2 regions of the Actinopolymorpha sp. NPDC004070 genome follow, and region 1 is predicted to be linked to the other one. Evidence: riboswitches for the same ligand, from Rfam matches in the RefSeq annotation. Region 1 holds a riboswitch; the other holds the start of a gene.
The links. Region 1 has a riboswitch for cyclic di-AMP ahead of ABZV93_RS21250 (NlpC/P60 family protein). Riboswitches for the same ligand answer to the same signal wherever they lie in the genome.
Positions count from the first base shown of each region.

Region 2: it holds a riboswitch for cyclic di-AMP, as region 1 does, so the genes downstream of both, ABZV93_RS10005 (NlpC/P60 family protein) here and ABZV93_RS21250 (NlpC/P60 family protein) in region 1, are expected to answer to the same signal.

Region 1 is NZ_JBEXMJ010000011.1:248,986-256,098, forward strand. Features, by position in the region: gene ABZV93_RS21235 (exo-alpha-sialidase) at 1-319, shown strand, start outside; gene ABZV93_RS21240 (hypothetical protein) at 328-612, shown strand; gene ABZV93_RS21245 (methyltransferase) at 653-1,345, opposite strand; gene ABZV93_RS21250 (NlpC/P60 family protein) at 1,570-2,703, opposite strand; cyclic di-AMP (ydaO/yuaA leader) riboswitch at 2,713-2,900, opposite strand; gene ABZV93_RS21255 (hypothetical protein) at 3,408-3,563, shown strand; gene ABZV93_RS21260 (alpha/beta hydrolase family protein) at 3,702-4,469, shown strand; gene ABZV93_RS21265 (ABC transporter substrate-binding protein) at 4,549-5,898, opposite strand; gene ABZV93_RS21270 (carbohydrate ABC transporter permease) at 5,918-6,796, opposite strand; gene ABZV93_RS21275 (sugar ABC transporter permease) at 6,793-7,113, opposite strand, start outside.
Region 2 is NZ_JBEXMJ010000004.1:254,213-261,325, reverse strand. Features, by position in the region: gene ABZV93_RS10015 (NYN domain-containing protein) at 76-1,398, shown strand; gene ABZV93_RS10010 (hypothetical protein) at 1,585-1,926, shown strand; cyclic di-AMP (ydaO/yuaA leader) riboswitch at 2,129-2,297, shown strand; gene ABZV93_RS10005 (NlpC/P60 family protein) at 2,308-3,327, shown strand; gene ABZV93_RS10000 (hypothetical protein) at 3,502-4,827, shown strand; gene ABZV93_RS09995 (M48 family metallopeptidase) at 5,284-6,552, shown strand; gene ABZV93_RS09990 (glycosyltransferase family 4 protein) at 6,636-7,113, shown strand, end outside.

The DNA of each region.
Region 1 (7,113 bases):
GCACGAGCCGGAGACCGTCTACGTCGTCCCGATCACCAGCGACTCCCACCACTTCCCGCCCGAGGGGAAGCTGCGCGTCTACCGCAGCCGCACCGGCGGCAACGACTGGGAGCCGCTGACGAAGGGGCTCCCGCAGAGCCACTGCTACGTCAACGTGCTGCGCGACGCGATGGCGGTCGACTCGCTGGACTCCTGCGGTGTCTACTTCGGTACGACCGGCGGCCAGGTCTACGCCTCCGCCGACGCCGGCGACTCCTGGGCACCGATCGTGCGCGATCTGCCGGCGGTCCTGTCCGTCGAAGTCCAGACGCTGCCATGATCCGGGTCGTGCTCCCCGCGCACCTGCGCAGCCTGTCGGGGGCCGACCGCGAGGTGCGGCTGGAGGTGCCCGGCGAGCCGACCCAGGCGCTGGTGCTGGACGCTCTGGAGGCCCGCTATCCGATGCTGCGGGGCACGATCCGCGACCCGAAGACTCGCCGGCGGCGGGCGTTCGTCCGGTTCTTCGCGTGCCAGCAGGACCTCTCCCACGACGATCCCGACAAGCCGCTGCCCGGCGAGGTGGCCGATGGCACCGAGCCGTTCCTGGTGGTCGGCGCCATGGCGGGCGGCTGAGCGGCAGTTCAGCCGGCCGCCCGGCGGGCTGGTCCGTCGGTCAGGTCGTCACGGGGACGGCGCGTACCCACGTTCCGTCCTCGGTGAGGTAGGCGTCCACCCGCAGCGCCACCTCGGCCAGCGCCTGCTCGAACTGCTCGGTGGTCAGCGGCCGGGAGAGGAACGTCTGCGTCCACACCGCGTCGGGGAAGGCGTACTCGAAAAGCACCGAGTTCACGCCGGGGCCGACGGGTTCGGACGAGACGACCCGGGCGACCCCGTCGCCGATCGGGCGCTCCCGGGGGACCACGTCGTGCCAGTCCCGGCCTTCCCGCTGGATCAGCACGCATCCGCCCGGCGCGAGATGGTTCAGGCAGGTACGCAGCAACCCCCGGCGGACATCCTCTGATCCGGCATGCACCAGGAACGACGCCAGGAGCACGACGTCGAAGCGTTCACCGAGGTCCAGCGTCTCGATCGGACTGAGCACGGTGCGAGCACCTCGGACGCGTTCCAGCATCTCCGGGGACTCGTCCACCGCGGTCACCGTGAACCCACGCTCGAGGAGGGGGTGCGTCGTCCGCCCGACGCCGCAGCCGAGCTCGAGGATCGTGGCGTCGGCCGGCACCGACGCGGCGATCAGGTCGGGCGAGTCGTCCACGGGGATCCTGCTGTAGAGCTCGACCGCGCAGCCGTCCGGTGTGATCGCTCCCGGCCCGGTGCCGTGGTAGCCCTCTCGCCGTCGTACTTCCATTCCGGCCACTCCTCCCGCTCGGTTGCACTTCTCGTTCGGTCAACGACGCAACCGGGCAGGTAGCTCCCTGGTGGCCGCCCACCGCGCGGTCCGCCCGAACGAGGCGGGTGACCGCGGGAGAACGCGGTGCACATGGAGCTGGACAGCACGACAGGCGCTGACGCCAGCGGGGGGTTCCGGCATCAACGCCTGTCGTGGTTCGGGGGGCGCGGAGGGTGCGCGGCCTAGCCGGGCCGCACCGCTCCGGCGTAGGGCATGTACGCCATCTTGATGTACTCGACGGTCTTACCCGGGCGCGGCGCGTGGATGACCATGCCGTTGCCCGCGTAGATGCCCACGTGGTGACGGTCGCTGTAGAAGAGCACCAGGTCGCCGGGCCGCAGCTGCGACTTGGAGATCTTGGTGGAGATGGCGTACTGCGAACGCGAGGAGTGGGGCAGCGAGACGCCGGCCGCGCGCCACGCGCCCATGGTGAGGCCGGAGCAGTCCCAGCTGTTGGGGCCGGCCGCACCGAAGACGTACGGCTCACCGAGCTGGGCCCTGGCGAACGCCAGGGCGGTCGCGCCGCGGCCACTGCCGGAGGGAGCCGGAGCAGGCTTGGGGGCGGGCGCGGGGCCCGGGTTGGACGGGAGGTCGGACTTCGGGGTGGTGCGGCCACCGCCGGTGCTGCGGGTCGACCGGGACTGGGCCTGCTCCCGTGCGGCCTGCTCGCGGGCGGCCTTCTCACGTGCAGCCTTCTCGGCGGCCGCGATGCGCCGCTTCTGCTCGGCGGTGAGGCGTTCGAGCAGCGCCTTGGCCTCCGCGACGTTACGCAGTGCGGTCTTTCGGCGGGCGTCGGCCTGGCTCTTGGCCTCGCGGTAACTCGCGAGCTCCGCCGACCGGGCCGCGCGCTGCTCGGCGAGCCTCTTCTGGCCCTCCTGCAGCTGCCGGAGCATGTCGCCCTGCTGCGCGTCGACGACCTTGACAGTGCGCATCCGGGCGAGGTACTCGTTCGGGTCCTTCGAGACCGCGAGCTGGGCGGTCATGTCGACGTTGCCGGCGCGGTACTGAGCCGCGGCGAACTGACCGATGTCGCCACGCAGCGCGCTCACCCGCTGCTGCTGGCGAGTGACGTCGGCGTCGAGGCTACGGACCCGGCGGTTGATGGCCGTCATCTTGTCACCCAGCTCGTTGGCCTGCTCGGTGACCTTCTCGGCCTTCGCGTACAGCTCGTCGACCTGCTGTCGGACCTCGCCGATGCTGCGCGTCGACGGCTCGGCGTAGCTCGAACCAGGAAGCGCGACCAGCGCGGCCAGCGTCGCCGTGGTGGTGCCGACGACGAACAACGCGCGCCCTGATCGGGCCCTGCGGGTTGTCACAGGCGGATGCCTTTCTTCCTCAACGCCTACCGGGTGAGCTGACGGGTTCGGGCCGGGAAGTTGCCCTACGGCGGACCTGGCGGTCAAGGTGCGACCGTCACGCCTGCCGATTCACCCCAGAAAACATGTGGTTCCCCGGCTCCCCGCAGGACCGATCCACTCGGATCGACCCAACAGGGACTAAGCGAGACATCTGCGCCGACCGGGACGGCCGACTCAAACTGGACAGATATCTGATGGAGACCATAGTGACCAGTCCGTGATCAATCAACACCGGCACCCCCGAGAAGTTGTCCGGAGATTCGACATTCGCAAAGTTTGTTCCCGCGTCGTGGGATCACAGCGGCGAACAGCCAAGTCACAGGTCGTCGAGGACGCCCACCGACGCCCTCCCGACCCGTCGTCGCGCGTCGTACGGCGTGGGGGCCCGAGTAGTAAGAGGGCGCGGAACCTGCCCCAGCCGGCGCGGAAGCATCTCGGCGCGACCACGGGTGCCGGCCTGCAAGGGGCCGCAGCGCGCGCATGCCTGGCTGCGGCAGGACATCGGAACATCGCAGTGCGGCCACATACGGCGAATGATCACAGTCTGGATACGGATCCCGGACACAGCCCCGGAAGACCGCTACGCTGCAGCACCGAAAACCCCGGTGCGGATCGGTTAACCGCCCGCCCGGTGACCCCCTAGAAAAGATGAGGCAGTCACTGTGATCATCCTCGGCATCATCCTCACGATCCTGGGCTTCGCCCTGGGCATCTCGATCCTCTCGACTATCGGCATCATCCTGCTGGTCATCGGAGTGGTGCTCTTCATCCTCGGAGCTATCGGCCGGCCGGTCGGTGGCCGGAAGGTCTGGTTCTGACCCGAGCGGTCCTCTGAGCCAACCGGTCCATCCGCCGCATGACGGCGGGCGACCGGGTTCGGCCGTTGCGCTGGCAGCCTTCCTTCGGGAAGGCTGCCAGCGACGTGCTTTTCCGGCCACAGTGAAGGACTTCCGCCGATGGCGTTGCTGCGTTGCGACTTCTTCTCCGAGGCACTCGAGCTCAGCACCTCGATGACGGTGATCCTGCCGCAGGAGACGACCACCCAGATCGGGATGTCCGGGGCCGCACGCGAAGGCGGTGCCCCCGTCCTCTATCTCCTGCACGGTCTGAGCGACGACGACACCATCTGGCTGCGGCGTACGTCCATCGAACGCTACGTGTCCACCCTCGGCCTCGCGGTCGTCATGCCTGCTGTGCACCGCAGCTTCTACGCCGACGAACTGCACGGCAACCGCTACTGGACGTTCCTTTCGGAGGAGCTTCCCTCGCTCGTCGGCCGGTTCTTCCGGGTGTCCGACCGGCGGGAGGACACGTTCGTCGCCGGCCTGTCGATGGGTGGGTACGGCGCCGTCAAGTGGGCCTTGCGCCAGCCGGAACGCTTCGCGGCGGCGGCCAGCCTTTCCGGTGCGCTCGACGTGGCCGACCCCGGTCTGCGGGAAGGCCGTGGCGGGCTCATCGACCGGGTCTTCGGCGACGAGGTCCGCGGCACCGACAACGACCTGCTGTGGTTGCTGGAGCAGGCCGCGAAGTCCGGCCGGGAGCTGCCGGCGCTACACGTCTCCTGCGGCACCGAGGATCACCTGCTGGCCCACAACCAAGCGTTCGTCGACACCGCCCGGCGCCTGGACGTGCCCGTCACGGTGGAGTACGAGCCGGGCGAGCACGAGTGGGGCCTGTGGGACCGCAAGATCCAGGACGTGCTCCGCTGGCTGCCGCTGTCCTGACGGCAGGCTGAGCGACCCCGGGCGGACCTGCCGCCCGGGGCACCACTCCGGCTCTCTGACTGCCGGCTACCGCCGACGGCTACTTGTAGTGCTTGGTGTAGCTCTCCTCGATCAGGTCGGCCCTGGACTGCAGCTGCTTCTGCAGCCGGCCGAACACCGCATCCACCGACTCGGTGGAGGAGTACAGCTTCTGCAGGCCGACGTCCATCATGTAACCGGCGTTGGACACCAGCGGGCGAACGAGGTCCTGCGGCTTGGTCTTCGGCAGCTGCCGCAGGGCGGTGGAGAAGTTGTCGTCCTGCTTGGTCAGCGCCACCAGCTTGGGGTCCTTCTGGGCCGCCTTCACCACCGGCAGGTAACCGCTGGCCATCGTCCACTGCGCCGACTTCGCGGGCTGGGCGAGGAACCGCAGGAACTCGAACGCCGCCTGCTTACGCTCGGCCGGGGCGTCCCGCAGGATCCCGAACCCGCTGCCCCCGGTGGGACAACCGAAGGCACCCTCGTGCTCGGGCAGGAAACCGGTGCCGATCTCGAAGCCCCCGGCCTTGGCCAGCTCGGAGGTGTTCTTCAGGCTGCCCGTGCTGAGTACGGTGCACGCGGTGACGCCCTGGCCGAAGTCGATGTCCGGCGTCTGGGAGAGGTAGGCGGCACGGTCCTTGCGGATGAAGTCGACCATCCACCGGCCGGCTGCCAGCGCCGGCTCGTCGCCGATGCTGATGTCCAGGCCCTTGGAGAAATTGCCGCCCCAGACCCAGACGTTGTTCTGGAAGTACCAGCTGGCGTAGGTGCCGCCCATCGCGAACGCCTTGGGCGTACCGCCCTTGCCCTTCACCTTCATCATCGCCGGCGCCCACTCGCGGAACTCCTCCCAGCTGCGGGGCGCCCGCGCGGGAAGCCCAGCCCGGGAGAAGATCTGCTTGTTGTAGTAGAAGAGCGGCGTGCTCCGGGCGAACGGTATCCACCACGTTCTGCCTTGGACCGTGCCCTCCTCGATGAACTGGTCGATGTAGGTGTGCGGGCCCAGCCGGTCGTCGAAGTAGGAGTTCACCGGCTCCAGTGCGTCGGCCAGGTGCATCTTGCGCCAGGTGATCTCGGAGAAGACCGCCAGGTCGGGAATCTGTTTGGCGATGATCGCCGCCGCGACCTTCTGCATCGTCTGCTCGTAGCTGCCCTGGAACTGCGCCTCGACGAAGATGCCGTTCTGCGACTGGTTGAACTCGTCTATCAGCTTCTGCAGCGCTTCCTGCAGGATCCCGCCGAAGGAGTGCCAGGCGACGACGTGGGTACGCCCGCGATACTCGCGCGGCGTGGCGCCGATGACCTGGGTGTAGGCACTGCCCCCGCAGCCGGCGAGCGCGCCCATTCCCACTCCGCCGAGCGTGGCCAGGAAGCCGCGGCGGCTCCACCGCGACATGTCGTTCCCCGTCATGCTTCTCCTCATGCCGCCGTCAACCCTTCGTTGCGCCCTGGGTGAGCCCCGCGATGATCTGCCGCTGCGCGAAGAAGAACACCACCAGCGGCGGCAGGACGACGAACACCGTCGCCGCCATCACCGCACCCCAGTTGGTGAAACCCTCGACGTTCTTCAGCATCAGCAGTCCGACCGGCAGGGTCCGCATCGAGTCGGTGCTCGTGGCGACCAGCGGCCAGATGAAGTCGTTCCACTTCTCCACCAGCGCGATGACGACGACCGTCACGACCATCGGACGCGACATCGGCAGGATGATGCTCCACAGGATCCGCAGGTGGCCGGCGCCGTCGACCTTGGCCGCCTCGCTCACCTCTCCCGGCAGCGTCATCATGTGCTGGCGCAGCAGGAACATCGCGAACACGCTGCCCACTCCGGGGATGACCAGCCCGGCGTAGGTGTTGACCCAGCCGAGGTTGGCGATCGTGAGGTAGTTGGGCAGGAGTACGACCGCGCCGGGCACCATCATCGCGCCCAGGAAGATCAGGAACACGAGGTTCTTGGCCGGGAAGCGCAGGTAGGCGAACGCGTACGACGACAACACCGCGACGCAGATCTGAATCAGCGCACCGGCCAGGGTGACCACGATCGAGTTGACGTAGAACCGGCCGAACGGCGCCGACGCCCAGGCGGCGGGGTAGTTGTCCCACACCCAGTGCAGCGGGAACCACTGGAATTGGAAGATCTCTCCCGACGGGGTGACCGAGGCGCTGAGCAGCCAGTAGATCGGGATGACGGCCACCAGCCCGACCACCACCAGCAGGACGTACAGGCCGCCGCGGCCGAGAGGGTTGCGCCGAGTGCCCCGGCTGGTCGTGTTGTTGCTCGTCTCGCGTCGGCTTCCGACCACGGCGCTCATCGGTAGTGCACCCTTCGTTCCATGAACCGCGCCTGTGCACCGGTGATGGCCAACAGGATCACGAACATCACGATCGCCCCGGCGCCCGCGTGCCCGGCGTCGAGCGCCTGGAAGGCCTGCTGGTAGACGTACCAGGACAGGGTTGTCGTCGCGTCACCCGGACCGCCGCCGGTCATGATCGCGATGATGTCGAACGCCTGGAAGGTGCCGATGACGCTGGTGATGGCGATGAAGAACGTCACCGGCGACAGCAGCGGCAGGGTGAGCCGGCGGAACAACGTCCACGCACCCGCCCCGTCGATGCGGGCCGCTTCGTA
Region 2 (7,113 bases), on a different contig from region 1:
CACCGACGTGTTCCGGCCGGGGGCCGCGGCGGGAGTTGCGCCCGAGCGAGCCGGTGCGCCGATACGCTCGCAGCCGTGAGCAACGGAGCAGCGGCGCCGCAGGACCCGCCCGACGACCTCGGCCGGCCGCTGCCCGAACCGGTGCGCCAGCGCGTCGTCGGGATGGCCTCGGACACCCTCGGCGAGCTGGCCGCCGACGAGGTGCCGTCCGCGCTGCGGCCGTTCGCCCGGTTCGCTCCGGGCCGGCGCGCCCGGCTGGCGGCCATCCCCATCGCGGCCGCCGTCGACGCCGACGCGGACTTCCGTGCCCGCGTGGCCGACCGCATCCGGAACCTCGTGCCCGATCTCGCCGCGGCGGTCGCCGAGGGGCGCCGGCCGTCCGCGGTCGATCCGATGGACGTCGCCGCCACGGCGTACGTCCTGCGGCCACTGGGCTGGGAGGTCGTCGTCGGCGAGGTGCTCGACCAGCTCGAACGCGAGACCGCCACGCTGGCCGGTGAGCGCGAGTCGGAGTCGCTCACCCGGTTGCGGGAGCAGGTGGCCGAGGCGCGCGCCGGAGTACGCCAGGAACGCGATCGCCGCCGGCACGAGCTCGCCGCGCTGAAGGAGGAGAACGCCACCCTGCGGCGGACGCTGCGCCAGGCCCGGGAGCGGGCACGGGCGGCGGAGGAGGAGGCGGCCCGGCAGGCGGAGCTGGCCGCCCGGGCCAGGGAGGAGGCGGCGGCCGACACCGCCCGTGCGGACGCCGAGCTGCGCCGGCTGCGAACGCGCATCGCGGACGCGGAAGCCGCCATCGAGGTGAACCGCCGCTCCGCGAGGGAGGGCCGGGACCTGGCGAGCGTCCGGTTGCGGCTGCTGCTGGACACGCTGGTGGACGCCGCCCAGGGGCTGCGGCGCGAGCTCGCACTGCCGCCCACCCAGTCACGGCCGGCCGACTCGGTGCCGGCGAGGGAAGCTGCCGTCGGTGGGCTGCCGTCCGGTCCGGAGGGCGTCATACCGCTGGAGACGCTGCTCACCGTGCCGCAGGTCCACCTGGTCGTGGACGGCTACAACGTGACCAAGACGGCCTGGCCGACCCTTCCGCTGGAGACTCAGCGCACCCGCCTGGTGACCGCGCTGGGCGGCGTGGCCGCTCGGACCGGCGCCGAGGTGACCTGCGTCTTCGACGGGGCGAAGCTCGCCGTGCCGCCGCCGCTGAACACACCGAGAGGTGTGCGTGTCCGGTTCAGCCCGGCCGGGATCAGCGCCGACGACGTGATCCGCCAGCTGGTCGCGGCCGAGCCCGAGGGCCGTCCGGTGGTGGTCGTCTCCAGCGACCGTGAGATCGCGGACGGGGTACGCCGCTCCGGCGCCCGGCCGATCGCCTCCGACGCGCTGGTGCGTCTGCTGGCGCGCTGACCGCGGCATCGTTTCGAGGCTCACCCCGGGCCGATCCGAGCTGTCCCGCGCGAACCGTCCCCACTCTGGTCCGAGGGCACTGTCGGTGGTCATGTCTAACGTTTTCGGCAACGGCGATGCCGGACGCGAGACAGGCGCCACCAGGTGCCGGGCGAACGGCCGCCGAGGAGACGGACGGAGGGCAGCATGCGGATCCAGTGCGATCGCTGCGCGGTGCGGGAGCGTCACTGTGAGGACTGCGTGGTCGCGGTCGTTCTCGGTGCGCCACCCGCGTCGATCGAGCCGGTGGGCGTCGAGCCCGTCGGGCCCGCGCCGGCGCAGGTGGAGCCGGTCGCGGTCGACGCGGCGTGGCTGGAGGCGTCGGGAGTGACCCCGCCGGAGTTCGGCGAAGTGGGGTTCGAGCTCGACGACGCGGACCGGAAGGCATTGCGGGTGCTGGCCGAATCCGGCCTCTGGTCACCCGACCACCCGCCGTGGCTCGCGGAGCCGGAGACGCCGCACCGGAACGGCATGTCGGCCGCCCGGTGACCGGTCCGGGACACCACCGGGAGCGGGGAGTGTGGAAGTCGCCACGATCGGCGACGGCCGCGTGTCGGCGTGACCCGGGACAGCGGCACCTGTTTCGGTGATATGTGCGCGCACGACGTCGGTCGGATTTGAAAAGTCTCGGGCGCGGTCACTACAGTGCCGCCCGAAGTGTCCGTTCTGCGTAAGTCGGCTACCCAGCCGGCGCGGGCACCCGCTTAGTCTCCACCGGCCACCCGGAGGAGAGCCGGGGACCCAGGTTTCCGGGGTGAATCGGCGGCCCTGGCGGTCCACGTTGACCGGCGGGCCACCGTAGGGCGACTTCCCGGCCCGAACCCGTCAGCTGACCCGGTAGGCGTCCGAGGAGAAGGGGCTCACCGCCCGATGTCCAATCGCCGCACCTGCCCACCCGGGCGCGCGCTGCTCGCCGTCGGCACCGCCGCCGTCGCGCTCGTCGCCGCGGTTCCCGGGGCCAGTTACGCCGAGCCCCGCCGCGACATCGGCCAGGTTCGCAAGCAGGTCGACGACCTGTACGCGCAGGCGGAGAAGGCCGCCGAGCAGGCCAACGAGCTGAACGACCAGACCAGGGACATCGGCCGCCGCCTCGGCAAGCTCGACGTCGACGTGGCCCGGCGGCAGAAGGGCCTGGACGCACTGCGTGGCCAGATCGGCCAGTACGCCGCCGCAGAATACCGCGCGGGTGCCGTCGACAGCACGGTGCAGCTTCTGGTCGCGAAGGACCCCAAGGAGTACATCGCGCAGATGAGCACCGCGGAGGCGTTCGCGGGCCAGCAGGGTGACCTCCTCCGCCAGCTCCAGTCCGAGCAGAAGCGTCTGTCCGAGCAGAAGGCGGCCAGGCAGGCGGAGCTGAACCGCCTCCGCGACGCCCGTGACGCCGCGAAGGCCCGGAAGAAGCAGGCCGACGCCAACGCCGCCAAGGCCAAGTCCGTGCTCAGCCGCCTCACCGCCGCCGAACGGCGCCGGGTGCAGGCCCGCGAGCAGGCGGCGGTCCGGTCCTCGCGAGGGCAGGAGCGCATCCCGCTTCCGTCCGGCAGCGGCCGGGGTGCCACCGCCCTGGCGTTCGCCCGTGCCCAGTTGGGTGAGCCCTACGTCTTCGGCGCCTCCGGTCCGAGCACCTGGGATTGCTCCGGTCTGACGATGATGGCCTGGCGGCAGGCGGGGGTGTCCCTTCCGCACTCCTCCAGGTCGCAGTACGCCATGTCGGCCAAGGTGTCCCGTTCGCAGTTGCGGCCCGGTGACCTCGTGCTCTTCTACTCCGACAGGCACCACATCGGCCTGTACGCCGGAAACGGCATGGTTCTGCACGCGCCCCGCCCGGGCAAGAGCGTCGAGTACATCCAGATGCGATACATGCCGTACGCCGGAGCGGTGCGACCCGGATAGGGTCCCGCGGAATCCTCGTACGGCACAAAGCTGTCCACTCGCCGCCTCTCCTCTTTCAGCGGGAGAGGCGGCGAGCTCTTTCCGTACGATGCGGGTGTGATCGGCGACTCTGCGCAGCGGGTTCGCCGTCGGGTCGCTCCACGCCGACGGTTCGTTGCACGGACCCTCTCCGCCTTGGTCGCCGGCTTCCTGCTGGTGTCCGGGGTGTTCGCGTCCACCGTGGCGGTGGTGACCGGAGCGGCCGTTCCGTCCGCGGTCGGCTCACTGGACGCCCGCGGCCCCACGCGTGAATGGGCCGCCGCCCCGACGGTCCGGCCCACGCCGGCCGCCAGGAGCGCACAGCTCACCGCTCAGCGTGTCGCGGTCGCGCAGGAAGTTCTCGGCCGGCAGGCCGCCGCGATCAGCCGGGACGACCGGCGTGCCTACCTCGCCACGGTCGACCCGCGGGCCCGTTCGTTCGCCGCGACAGCCGCCCGTACCTTCGACAACCTGCAGCGGATGCGGGTGCGCCAGGTGCGGTTCGGCACCCCGGTCGTCCACTCGCACGCGTTCGCTCCGGCCCGGCGGGCCGCGCTCGGGCCGTCCGCCTGGGTCGCCTCGGCCGAACTCTCCTTCCGGCTCGCGGGCGGCGACACCCAGCCGTGGAGGACCACACTGCGGATGGCGTTCGTGGACCGCGACGGAGTGAGCTACGTCGCCGGTGACCGGGAAGGGCCGGATGCCGGTTCCTCGCTGCCGCTGTGGCTGACCGAACGGATCGACGTCGTGCACGGCGAGCACAGCATGGTGGCCGGAGCCGCCCCTCGGGACGAGCTTCGACGCTTCGCCCACACCGCCGACCTCTCGGTCCAGCGGGTGTCGGGGGTGTGGGGGAGAAGCTGGGACCGGTACGTCGTCGTTCTGGTCCCGCCCAGCCAGCAGCAGATGGAACGCCTGATCGGGGTCGGTTCACACACCCAGACCGCGGTGGCGGCGGTGACGACCTCGGTCGGGCGACCCGATCCGGCTCTCGCCTCGCACATCGTGGTCAACCCGCACACGTTCGGCCGGATCGGCAGTCTCGGCCGGCTCGTCGTCCTCACCCACGAGGCGACCCACGTCGCGGCCCACGCCACCGTGAGCGGCGTGCCGGTGTGGCTGTCAGAGGGTTTCGCCGACTACGTCGGCTTCCACCGGTCCGGGTTGCCGTCCGCGGTGATCGCGCACGAGTTCCTGCGCGACGTGAACCGACGCGGCCCGCCGGGAGGGTTGCCGGGCGGTGCGGAGTTCGACCCACGAGCCAAGGCGCTGGACGAGGCGTACGAGGCGGCGTGGACGGCCTGCCGCTACATCGTGCACCGCTGGGACCAGGCCACGCTCCTGCGCTTCTACGTCGCGATGGACGGTGCCCGGACGAAGGCCGACCAGGAGCGCGTCTATCGGCGCGTGCTCGGCACGTCCTCCGACCGGTTCGTGCAGGGATGGCGTGCCTACGTACGAGACCACAGCGACGACGACTGAAGCACGGCCGACGACGACCGGCCGGCCAGGCTGACGTGGCTGGCCTGGCCGGCCTGGCTGACGTGGCCGGCCAGAGGTCGGCTGCCTCCGGCCGGCAACTGGCTGCCAAGGACTGGTTGACAACCACCCAACTACCTGAACCGACGACGGCGGGCTGACGACGGGGTGAGGATTATGGCGAGACCGCGGGCCGGGGGAACCTAGCCGGCCGGGCTCGGAGCGTGCGTTGGGGGGAACGTGCGTCGACGGGGGAACGTGCGCCTGCGAGAGTCCGCGCCTCGGCCGGATTCCTCAGGCCCACAAGAGATCGTGCACGGCCGGGTGGCCGTGCGTCACCGGACGAGCCGTCATCGGCCGGAGTACCAACCCGAAGCCGCGGGGTGCCGGCCGGGATGTCAACCGGGCTGTGGGTCAGCGTGTCAACCGGGAATTGACAGAGGCGCGGCGATACTCGCATTGGCGGCACTGCTGACCGGGCTCGTCGTGCTGATCCTTCTCACCACTCCGTGGAGTCCGTGGGCTCGCACGAGTGTGCTGCTGCCGACGTCGACCGCGCCGCTGACCGAGGACTTCGACCGGACCGAGATCGCCAGCAGCGTGGCGTTCCAGCAGTTGGTGCGCGCTCCCGCGTACCTCACCGGCCTGGCCGGGCTGGTGGTCTCGGCGTGGCTCGGCCTGACCAGGACCGGCGCTCGGATCGCCGGCCGCCTGCTGCCCCGCGTACGAAGGTGGTGGCTTCGGGTCGTGCTGGGGACCTTCGCGGTGACGCTGGCGGTACGGATCCTGGTGCTGCCGTTCGACCTGTGGCTGGAGTTCGTCCGCAGGGACAGCGGGGTGTCCACGCAGAGCTTCGCCGGTTGGGCGGGGGACACCGCGATCGCCTTCGCGGTGACGTTCGCGGTCACCGCCGCGCTGCTGGTCGGCATGCTGGCCCTGGTCCGGAGGTTCCCGCGCTGGTGGTGGGCGCTGGGGTCGGCGATCGGCGCCGGGATGGTGGTGGCCGGATCGTTCGCGTATCCCGTCCTGGTCGAGCCCCTCTACAACCACTTCACCCCGATGCCGGCCGGGCAGCTGCGCACGGACCTGCTCGACCTGGCCGCCCGCGACCACGTACCCGTCAAGGACGTCCTCGTCGCCGACGAGTCCCGGCGCACCACCCGGCTGAACGCCTACGTGTCGGGGTTCGGCTCCACTCGCCGGATCGTCGTCTACGACACCCTGCTGGCCGACGCCACGCCGGACCAGGTGCGGCTGATCGTCGCGCACGAACTCGGCCACGCCAAGCACAACGACGTGCTGCGCGGGACCGTGGTGGGCGCGGTCGGGGTGGCGGCCGGGATGGTCGCGCTCGCGCTGTTGCTGGACTCGGCCAGGTTGCGCCGGCGGGCAGGTGTCGGGTCGGCCGCCGACCCGCGGGTGGTGGCGCTCGTCATCGCCCTCAGCGCGATCGGCATGCAGGCCAGCCTGCCGCTGCAGAACGCGATCTCCAGGCGGATCGAGGCCAGCGCGGACGTGCACGCCCTCGACCTCACCAGGGACCCGCAGGGGTACGCCGAGGTGCAGCGCTGGCTCGCGGTGTCCAACCGCAGCGACCTGACCCCCGCGCCGGTGCTGTACGTCTTCTACGCCACGCACCCCACCGCACCGGAGCGGATCGCGCTGATCCGGTCCTGGTCGCGGCGTCAGGGCCTGCCGGCCGTCCCGGCGATGGCCACGACGGAGTGACCGCGCGATGACATCCGACGCCGACGGGCGCCGAACCGAGCGAGTACCGGCCGCCGCCCCGGTGCCGGATAGGGTCGGTCGTCGTGGCCCGCACTCTGGTGGTGACGAACGACTTCCCGACCCGGCAGGGAGGCATCGAGGCGTTCGTGCTCGCCCTGTGCCAGCGGATGCCGCCGGCGGAGGTGGTGGTCTACACCGCGTCGATGGCCGGTGGCCGTGAGTACGACGCCACCCTGCCGTTCCCGGTGATCCGCGACCGCACGTCGACGCTGCTGCCCACGCCGGGACTGGCCCGGCGTACCACCCGGGTGCTGCGCTCGGAAGGCTGCGACCGGGTGCTGTTCGGCGCCGCCGCGCCGCTCGGCCTGCTCGCGCCCACGCTGCGCCGGGCCGGAGCCAAGCGGATCGTGGGGCTGACCCACGGCCACGAGACGTGGTGGGCACGCGTGCCGGGCCCGCGCGGGTTGTTCCGCCGGATCGGGCGTTCCACGGACTCGCTCACCTACCTGGGGGAGTACACCCGCGCGGTGCTGGCCCGTGGGCTCGCTCCGGAGGACGCGG